DNA from 3 places in the Arthrobacter sp. TmtSoilC51 genome. Region 2 is predicted to be linked to each of the others. Evidence: riboswitches for the same ligand, from Rfam matches in the RefSeq annotation. Region 2 holds a riboswitch; each other region holds the start of a gene.
The links. A riboswitch is a leader RNA that binds a small molecule or an ion and turns the genes downstream of it on or off. The one in region 2 is predicted to bind glycine.

Region 1 (3,274 bases), 1.3 Mb from region 2:
AACTTGTGGCTGAACCGCAGCTGGGCCTGACGCTCCTGGCGGGGGCGGCAGGCCGCGATAACCGAATCACCTGGGCCCACACCTCAGACCTGCCGCGGCTCTGGGAATGGGTGACGGGCGGCGAACTCATGATGACCAACGGACTCTCCATTCCCGCGGACGCGGCAGGCCAGGTGGCGCTCGCCGAGGCGCTGATGGACTCCGGTGCCAGCGCCCTGGCCATCGGCGAGAAGATGCATGCACCGGAGCTGTTGCCGGAGTTCCTGGAAGCCTGCGACCGCCTGCCGTTGCCTCTCATCAACATCCCATATCCCTTGCCGTTCATCGCCATCGCCCGCTCGGTTGCCGAGGCATCACTGTTGGAGGAATCGCGTCGCCTGCGCCAAACCGCGCGGGTCTACGACCTTCTCCGGACGGCTGGGGCGTCCGAGGACCATTGGCAGAGCCTGGTCCAGCGGTTGGCCACCGAACTCGATTCGGAGCTCTTCGTGGTGGACCGGCGCTGCCTCCATCCCTGGCATCCTGAGGGCCGGCCGCTTCCGGTGTTCCTGGCAGACGAATGGGCGCCGCTGTCCGGACAGGTGTCCCTTGCTGGAAAGAACTTCCAGTGGCATCGGGTCCGGGGCAGGCACGTGCTGACCATGGACATTCCGACCCACGCCAACGCGCTCCTGGTGGTGCTGCCCAACAGCGAACCGCACCCCGACGCCGTCGTGCTTCTCCACGCCGCAACTGTGCTGGGACTGCAGCTTTCGCGCATCGTCCTGTCCCTTGAAGGGCGGCATCGGCTTGCGGGCGAGTTCCTGTTGCAGGCGATCGATGGCCGTTTGGGGACAGCGGAAATGGAAAGCAGGCTGGCGGCTTTCGATGTCCCAACACAGGATTTCCTGGTGGCCTCGGTTTCAGCGGACGACGGCGACAGGCTGGCGGGTGTCCACATCGAACTTTGGCGTCACGGAGTTTCGGCCGCCTCCTTGAGGCGCAACAACAGACTTCACGTCGTGGTCCCCGCTGACGTGCCGGACGATGTCCTGGTGCATTGTGCCGGCCCGGGCGCCGCGATCGGGGTCAGTGCTCCGGCGGCGGTTGCCGGCATTCAACGGGCCCTGCAGGAGTCCCTCTGGGCGCTCGGTTCCGCCCGGGCGAACAAGCTTGGCCTGTCCCGCTACGCTCAGGGACCTTCGTGGCTCGGACTGACGGGTTTCGAGGAAGGAACTGCGCTGGTCCGGCGCCTTCTCGGCCCAATTTTTGACTACGAGCAGAGCCAGGAAGGCGATCTCATCGTCACTCTGAGGACCTATTTGGACTCGCAGCGTTCATGGCAAAAGACGGCTGCTGCCCTGTTCGCGCACCGGCAAACCATCATTTACCGCATACGGAAAATCGGCGAGTTGACGGGGCTGGACATGGGCGAAACGTCCACGGTTGCCCAGCTGTGGTTCGCGCTCCAGATCCACGAGGCGATGCATCGGTAATTATTCTTGCTTGCGCTTTTTTGAGAAAACCAGCTATGGTGTGAACCGTGTCACCCACGGGTGGCGCACACGCTTTTGATCTGCGGCGGGAGAGTCCTGCCGGTACATCCAGTCAGGCGCCGTAGGAGCAAATCCTCCCCAGGAATCTCTCAGGCCCATGTACCGCCGCGGCGAGGCAACTCTGGAAAGCAGTCCGGGTAACCGGGCTCACCGACGGTGCAAGCAGGCAACCATTCCTGCGGAATCTCTCAGGTCCAATACAGAGCGGGGAGGAACCCACATCATCGTGGCGCTCACTGGGCGCCTGAATCATGGAGTTCCTCTTGACTGTTCAATCAACCCCCACCGCCTTCGCGGACCGGCACATCGGCGCCCGTCGCCAAGCCGACGTTGACACCATGCTCAAGGCCATTGGCTACGACTCTGTTGACGGCCTGGTAGACGTTGCTGTCCCCGACTCCATTCGCCAGGACACGGCGCTCAAACTGCAGGACGCCCTCACTGAAGTGCAGGTCCTGGCGGAGCTACGGAAGCTCGCGTCCAAGAACAAGACGGCCGTCCAGATGATCGGCCAGGGCTACTACGACACCGTCACGCCGCCGGTTATCCGCCGCAACATCCTTGAAGCCCCCGCTTGGTACACGGCCTACACGCCCTACCAGCCGGAAATTTCCCAGGGCCGCCTCGAGGCGCTGCTGAACTTCCAGACCATGGTGCAGGACCTTACCGGACTTCCCGTGGCCAACGCTTCGCTGCTGGACGAAGCGACTGCCGTGGCCGAGGCCGTGCTGCTGATGCGCCGGGCGAACAAGTCCAAGACGGCCAAGGACGGCAAGACCGTCCTGGACGCCGACTGCCTCCCGCAGACCATCGCGATCGTGAAAGGCCGCGCCGAAGCGCTTGGCTTCGAGGTTGAGGTCGCTGACCTTTCGCTCGGACTGCCCGACGGCGACATCAACGGCGTCGTCCTGCAGCAACCCGGCGTTTCCGGCCGCGTCTTCGACCACTCCTCTGTGATCGCCGAGGCCAAGGAACGCGGTGCCCTGGTCACTGTGGCAGCAGACCTGCTGGCGCTCACGCTCATCACGCCCCCGGGCGAACAAGGTGCCGATATCGCCGTCGGAACTGCGCAGCGCTTTGGCGTTCCGCTGTTCTTCGGCGGCCCGCACGCAGCCTACATGGCCGTCCGCGAAGGCATGGAGCGCACGCTTCCCGGCCGCATCGTCGGCGTCTCGAAGGACAACGCTGGCGTACCCGCGTACCGCCTCGCCCTGCAGACCCGCGAGCAGCACATCCGCCGCGAGAAGGCCACGTCCAACATTTGCACGGCCCAGGCACTGCTCGCGATCGTGGCTTCGATGTACGCCGTCTACCACGGCCCCGAGGGCCTGAAGGCGATCGCCGAAACCGTGCACGGCCACGCCCGCACGCTCGCCACCACGCTTGTGAAGGCTGGCCGCGAACTCGTTGCCGACTCCTTCTTCGACACCCTCACGGTCCGCGTCCCCGGCAAGGCAGACAAGGTCATCGCCGCCGCCGAAGCCCGCGGCATCAACCTGCGGCTCATCGACGCTGACACCGTTGGGGTCTCCGTTGATGAAACCACGACGCCGGAGGTCCTTTCCGCGGTGGCCGTCGCCTTCGGCGCCGGTCCGGTAGGGGACGCTTCCGGGTTCGAACTGCCCTCAGATGTGGTGCGCACCTCCGATTACTTGCAGCACCCGGTGTTCAACACCCACCGTTCCGAGACGCAGCTGTTGCGCTATATCCGCAAGCTGTCCGACCGGGACCTCGCGCTG
Region 2 (3,274 bases):
CAGGATCGTCAAAGCTGACAGGAGGAATACAGGTCCGCTGCCGTGGTCACCCACAGCCACCACCAGGTAGCCCGTGGCGCTGAGGGTAAGTCCGCCAGCCACCACGAATCCGGGTCGGACGCGCTTTACCAGCGGGACCACCAACAGGCCTGCGATGATGGTTGCCAGGATCGCTGGAATCATTGCGATGCCCGCTTCCATGGGTGATTGGCCCTCGACCAACTGCAGGTGCTGGGCGAAGAAGTAGATGAAGCCCGTCATGGAAAACAGGGACAGGACGTTGGCCACGATCGCCGTGCTGAACACTTTGTTGCCGAACAGGCGGACATCCAGCATCGGGCTCTCGATCCGCTGCTGGCGACGGACAAACAGGGTGCCCATCACCAGGCCGAAGACCATGAACGCCGCAGCCGTTGCTCCGAACCCATGAACCGCAAAGTCCTTGATGCCGTAGACAAACGGGGCCATGGCGAACATGGACAGGGCAATGCTCGGCACGTCCACCCGGCCCGGATTGGCGTCCTTGGATTCCGGAATCAGGACGCGGCCGAATGCCAGGAGCGGCAGGAGCAGGAATGTCGCCACCAGGAAGACGGCACCCCACCAGAAGTGCTCAACCAGCCAGCCACCAAAGATCGGGCCAAGGGCGGCGCCGCCCGAGAAACCGGCAGCCCACACTGCAATCGCAAGCCGACGACGGTTCGGGTCGACGAAGATGTTCCGGATCAGGGACAGTGTTGAGGGCATGAGCATGGCGCCAAAGACGCCAAGTGCGGCGCGTCCGGCAATCAGCCACTCTGCGGACGGCGCGAAAGCCGTAGCAGCCGAAACCGCCGCGAAGCCTGTGCTGCCGATCAGCAGCAGCCGCCGTCGTCCGATCCTGTCACCCAGGTTGCCCATGGAAACCAGCAATGCCGCCAACACCAGCGGGTACGCGTCAATGATCCACAGGAGCTGCACGCCGCCCACGTCCAGGGAGCGGGCAATTTCGGGCAGGGCGAACGTGAGCGCGGTGTTGTCGACGGCCACCAGCAGCACCGGGAACATCAGGAGTGCCAGGGCCGTCCAATCGCGCCACGGTGCGCCTCCATCCATGACGGGACGGGCGGATCGGGGAGCAGGGGTCGAGGACGGCGTGAACATGACACTTACTTTACCGTCCAGACGGTATAGTTTCAAATTAAGCGCCAACAATCCCGTAGGGAATGATGTATACATGCCACGAAAACCAGTTGCCCGGGATGCAGTCCTGGATGCCTACGAAGCCCTCCTCATCGAGGTGGGGGAGCGGGCCGCCACCCTCGATGCCGTTGCCAAGCGGGCGGGCGTCTCCAAGGGTGGGCTGCTTTATCACTTCCCCAATAAGGAATCGCTGATCAGCGCCCTGCTTGAGCGCCTGGACCAGTTGGCTCAGGAAGACATCGAACACATGAAGGCTGCGCCGGATGGCTCGGCCGCGTACTTCATCCGTACCTCCCTGTGGGCAGGAACCCCCATGGATAGGGCTTTCGTCGCTGCCACAAGACTGGCCGAAGTGGCCCATGAAGAGACCCGCCGCAAGTTCGCCGGTATTCAACAACAGTGGCTGGACGTCCTGGCTGAGGACGTTGGCCCGGAGGTAGCGAAAGCCGTCAGCTACATGGGCGACGGCCTGTATTTCAACGCCATGTTCGAGGGCGGCCAGGAAAGCGGCAACGCCGGGCGGGAGGCCGACGTCGAGATCCTGCTGGGCGTGCTGGACCGGCTCCGCAAGTAGCGGGTCATCCATTTGCGGCGACGCCCACAACGTAGGACAATTGAGCCTTGTGGTGCGTCTTCACAAGGGGCACGCAAAAAATTGAATATGCCTTTGATCTGCGGCGGGAGAGTCCTGCAAGCAAGTGATGCGGGCGCCGTAGGAGCAAACCCTCCCCAGGAATCTCTCAGGCCCACGCACCGCCGCGGCGAGGCAACTCTGGAAAGTAGCAGGCTAACCTCGGACGCCATCGGCGTGCGGGCAGCTGTGCTCACCGACGGTGCAAGCGATGTGTCATGCAAACATGGCAGCGCGGAAACTCTCAGGTCCAATACAGAGCGGGGAGGAACCCGAGCCACTGTGGCGTACCCAAACGCCGCCCAAGTAATGGAGTTCCTTCGTGACGGTTAGTTCTGCCTCCACCACCTTCGTCGATCGGCATATTGGCGCCCGCCGCCAAGCTGACATCGAGACCATGCTCAAGTCGGTCGGCTACGACACCGTCGACTCACTGGTAGACACCGCGGTTCCCAACGACATCCGCCAGGACGTTGCCCTTACCCTCCAGAACGCGCTGAGCGAAGTCGAGGTCCTGGCTGAGCTGCGCAAGCTCGCCTCGAAGAACAAGACGGCCGTCCAGATGATCGGGCAGGGCTACTACGACACCGTCACGCCGCCGGTTATCCGCCGCAACATCCTTGAGTCCCCGGCCTGGTACACCGCGTACACGCCCTACCAGCCGGAAATTTCCCAGGGCCGCCTTGAAGCGCTGCTGAACTTCCAGACCATGGTGCAGGACCTGGTGGGACTCCCGATCGCCAACGCTTCCCTCCTGGATGAAGCCACTGCAGTGGCAGAAGCCGTCCTGATGATGCGCCGCGCCAACAAGAACAAGGCCGCCCACGACGGCAAGACCGTCCTTGACGCCGACTGCCTGCCGCAGACCATCGCGATCGTGAAGGGCCGTGCCGAGGCGCTTGGCTTCGAGGTTGAGGTCGCTGACCTTTCGCTCGGACTGCCCGACGGCGACATCAACGGCGTCGTCCTGCAGCAGCCCGGTGTTTCCGGCCGCGTCTTCGACCACTCCTCTGTGATCGCCGAGGCCAAGGAACGCGGTGCCCTGGTCACTGTGGCAGCCGACCTCCTCTCGCTGACCCTCATCACGCCCCCAGGCGAACAAGGCGCCGATATCGCCGTCGGCTCCGCCCAGCGCTTGGGCGTTCCGCTCTTCTTCGGCGGCCCGCACGCCGCCTACATGGCTGTCCAGAAGGGCCTTGAGCGTTCCATGCCCGGCCGTCTGGTGGGCGTTTCCAAGGACGACGCCGGTGTTCCCGCCTACCGCTTGGCGCTGCAGACCCGCGAGCAGCACATCCGCCGCGAAAAGGCGACGTCCAACATCTGTACCGCGCAGGCACTGCTTGCCATCGTGGCCTCGATGTACGCCGTCTACCACGGCCCCGAAGGCCTCAAGGCCATCGCCGAAACCGCACACGGCCACGCCCGCACGCTGGCCGCTTCCCTAAAGGCCGCCGGCGTCGA
Region 3 (3,274 bases), 180 kb from region 2:
CCAGGATCAAGAACCACACCGGCGTGGCCAGCAGCGCCGCAAAAGTGTCCGGCTGTGTGGTCAAGGTCCAGAGCACGAACGCAAAGAATGCGAAGACCACCCACACCATGGCTATGCCACCGGGCATCTTGAACGCGGAGGCATCGTGCAGGTGCGCCCGGCGCTTCCGGAAGGCCAGGTAGCTGGCAAGGATGATCGACCATACGAAGACGAAGCAGACCGCGGACACAGTGGTCACCATGTCAAACGCCTTGCCGATGTCCTGGCCGGCATACATGAGGACGACGCCGGACAGCAGGAGAACGCAGGAAAGGAACAGTGCGTTGCGGGGTACTTTGCGTCCGGACAATGCCCCGAAAACGGCGGGTGCGTCGCCTTCCTGGGCCAGCCCGTAGACCATGCGGGACGTGGAGTAGATACCCGAGTTGGCCGAAGACGTAGCGGAGCTCAGAACCACGAGGTTGACGATGGTCGCCGCGGCTCCCAGGCCAGCCAGGGAGAACATGGCAATGAACGGGCTGTGGCCGGCGGCGAACTGGGTCCACGGAGTGACGGACATCAGGATGATGAGTGCTCCCACGTAGAACAGCAGCACGCGGATCGGAATCGAGTTGATGGCCTTGGGCAGGTTCTTCTCCGGGTCCTTGGCCTCGGCGGCCGTGGTGCCTACCAGTTCAATGCCCACGAACGCGAACACGGCGATCTGGAAACCGGCAACGAAGCCCATGAATTCGTTCGGGAAGAAGCCACCGTGGCTCCACAGGTTGGTGAAGGTGGCCGGTCCGGCGTCGGACTGGAAGCCGCTGAAAATCATGAACAGGCCGACGATGATGAGGGCTGCGATGGCGACGATCTTGATGAGGGCGAACCAGAACTCGGTCTCGCCGAACGCCTTCACCGTAGCCAGGTTAAGGAGCAGCAGGATGCCGATGGTGATCAATCCGGGTACCCAGAGCGGAAGGGAAGGCCAGAGCTCCTTGGAGTACCCGGCGATCGCGATCACATCCGCGATGCCCGTAATGACCCAACAGAACCAGTAGGTCCAGCCGGTGAAGAACCCGGCCCAAGGACCCAGCAGGTCCGCTGCGAAGTCGCTGAAGGATTTGTAATTCAGGTTGCTCAGGAGCAACTCGCCCATGGCCCGCATGACGAAGAACAGCATGAAGCCGATGATCATGTACACGAAAATCACGGAGGGACCGGCAGCAGAAATCGTCTTTCCAGAGCCCATGAACAGGCCGGTGCCAATCGCACCGCCGATCGCGATCAGCTGGATGTGGCGGTTACTGAGTTGGCGTTCGAGATGTGGCGAGTCTGCTGGACCGGAGGCGGCGGATGATGGGCGCTGAATCGTCAAGAGGAACTCCATTGTTCAGGCGGCACAGGGTGCCACGATGATTCGGGTTCCTCCCCGCTCTGTAGGTGGACCTGAGAGTTTCCGCAGGGATGGCCTGCTTGCACCTTCGGTGAGCCCGGATGACCGGACTGCTTTCCAGAGTTGCCTCGCCGCGGCGGTACATGGGCCTGAGAGATTCCTGGGGAGGGTTTGCTCCTACGGCGCCTGACGGGATGTACCGGCAGGACTCTCCCGCCGCAGATCAAAAGCGCGCACCACCTTGCCGGTGATGCAGCTCACACACTAGCGAAGCGTTGGACTCATCGCAACCGAAGGCAACTAGCTGCCCAGAATACTTCGTGCGATTTCGTCGGCATCCCGCAGGGTTCGCTGGCCGCTGGCATACGCCTTCCCCGTCGCAGGACGCGCCTCTGCAGCAATGGCTGTTCCCCACTGGGTCGCCGATAGTTGGAGGCCCAAAACATACATGCCTTCAGTTACCGAGCCGTTGGAAGCTACAGGTCTGTACGGGTGCGGTTCCACATCCAAGCCCGTTGTTTGTACCGGCGTGCCCTCGGCACTCATCATGATTTTGGTCCGCACAAGGCCGTCGGCCATGAGCTGCTCCAGTAGCGGGGAAATATTAATGCCCACCCGGTTGGCCGGCGACATCGCTTCAATCAAAGTAGGTGCCTCGGCGGGCCCGTCGTGGACCCAGGGCGAAACCGCACGGAAAACCTTAGCGCTTCTATCCACGCTGAACTTCGGGTCGGGGCCAACGAAACCAACGACGCCGGCACGCGCCAAAGCTGCCAACTGCTCCGAACGCAGTGCCGGGGCTCCGCTTGCAAGGCCCTCAACGAACGATTCGAACCATCCACGCAGTTCAGCCACCCACGATTCGTCCGTGATTCCCCCGTCTGCCACAACGGACTTGAGGATCGCCCTGCCCGTGTGGAGGGCGCCGATGGCCATTTTCACGGGATCCGCCTCGCCCAGGGCTGAGCGTCGTGCGTCGTCGTCAAGGTAGGCGGTTACTGCCAGATCCAGCTCCTTGCGGGACGCGAAAGTGCGCCCGGCCAACGGCGCAGCGAGTCCGCGGACATTCAGTCGACGGGAGGCAACCACGTGCTTGTCCACCAAGGCGGCAACGTCGCTTTCCCAGTTGGCAGTGGTGTGCGCATGGGGCTGCAACGCATCCTCAAGGTCCGCGAGGAACTGCGCCGCATCGCGGATGGCGGCAGGCTGCGACCTGGCAAGGGTGGAGTAATAGGCCCACAAGGCGTCGCGGTGCAGGAGCGGCCAAAGATCGTGGTCGAATCCGGGCTGGATACCGGCTGCCCTGAACCGGTCCACCGCCGCTTCAGTCAGGTAGCGCATGGTGACGCTGCGGGGGTAATACCCCACCAACCCAGCCTTGGCCCGGTACGGTGTGCCGCGCCGGGACGCTGCGATAATCCGGGGTTCCCTGCCCGACGGCCGGTACTCGAGAACTCCGGCTCCCGGTACGCCCGCTTCAACGAACTTGCCTCCGCGCCCCTCGGTCAGCTGGCCCATGACGTCAAAGAAATTCAGTCCCATGCCACGCACCAGGACAGGCTCGTTGTCCGGCACCCGCTGCCAGTCGACGTCGGCCGGTGGTGCAGGCGGGAAGTAAAGGAGGCCGTGCTCATCGGCGGCCCGTTGGAACGAACGCTGCTCCGGATTCAAACGTGACTCGATGTGTCCCAACGCGAGGACCACCGAGCCGACGGTGAGTGTAGTACCGTCGGCCAGTTCGACGTCGAACGCTTGCCGCATCGTGGTGGTCGAGTTGACTGGAACCGGGCGCGCCGCCACGGCGGACGTCTCATGGAAGGTTACCTCCACGCCGTCGGGCATCCGCTTCAGCAGTTCCGCCAAAGTCTGCCGCAGGTACCGTCCGTAGAGCGCCCGGCT

Region 1: linked by a shared signal. The riboswitch ahead of gcvP (aminomethyl-transferring glycine dehydrogenase) and the one ahead of gcvP (aminomethyl-transferring glycine dehydrogenase) in region 2 are both predicted to bind glycine.
Region 3: linked by a shared signal. The riboswitch ahead of cycA (D-serine/D-alanine/glycine transporter) and the one ahead of gcvP (aminomethyl-transferring glycine dehydrogenase) in region 2 are both predicted to bind glycine.

The regions. Positions count from the first base shown of each region.
Region 1 is NZ_AP035877.1:4,919,769-4,923,042, reverse strand. Features, by position in the region: gene ACZ5G6_RS22515 (PucR family transcriptional regulator) at 1-1,475, shown strand, start outside; glycine riboswitch at 1,552-1,650, shown strand; gene gcvP (aminomethyl-transferring glycine dehydrogenase) at 1,799-3,274, shown strand, end outside.
Region 2 is NZ_AP035877.1:1,042,563-1,045,836, forward strand. Features, by position in the region: gene ACZ5G6_RS04960 (MFS transporter) at 1-1,143, opposite strand, end outside; gene ACZ5G6_RS04965 (TetR/AcrR family transcriptional regulator) at 1,217-1,756, shown strand; glycine riboswitch at 1,851-1,948, shown strand; gene gcvP (aminomethyl-transferring glycine dehydrogenase) at 2,136-3,274, shown strand, end outside.
Region 3 is NZ_AP035877.1:860,143-863,416, reverse strand. Features, by position in the region: gene cycA (D-serine/D-alanine/glycine transporter) at 1-1,369, opposite strand, end outside; glycine riboswitch at 1,503-1,601, opposite strand; gene ACZ5G6_RS04120 (FAD/NAD(P)-binding protein) at 1,676-3,274, opposite strand, start outside.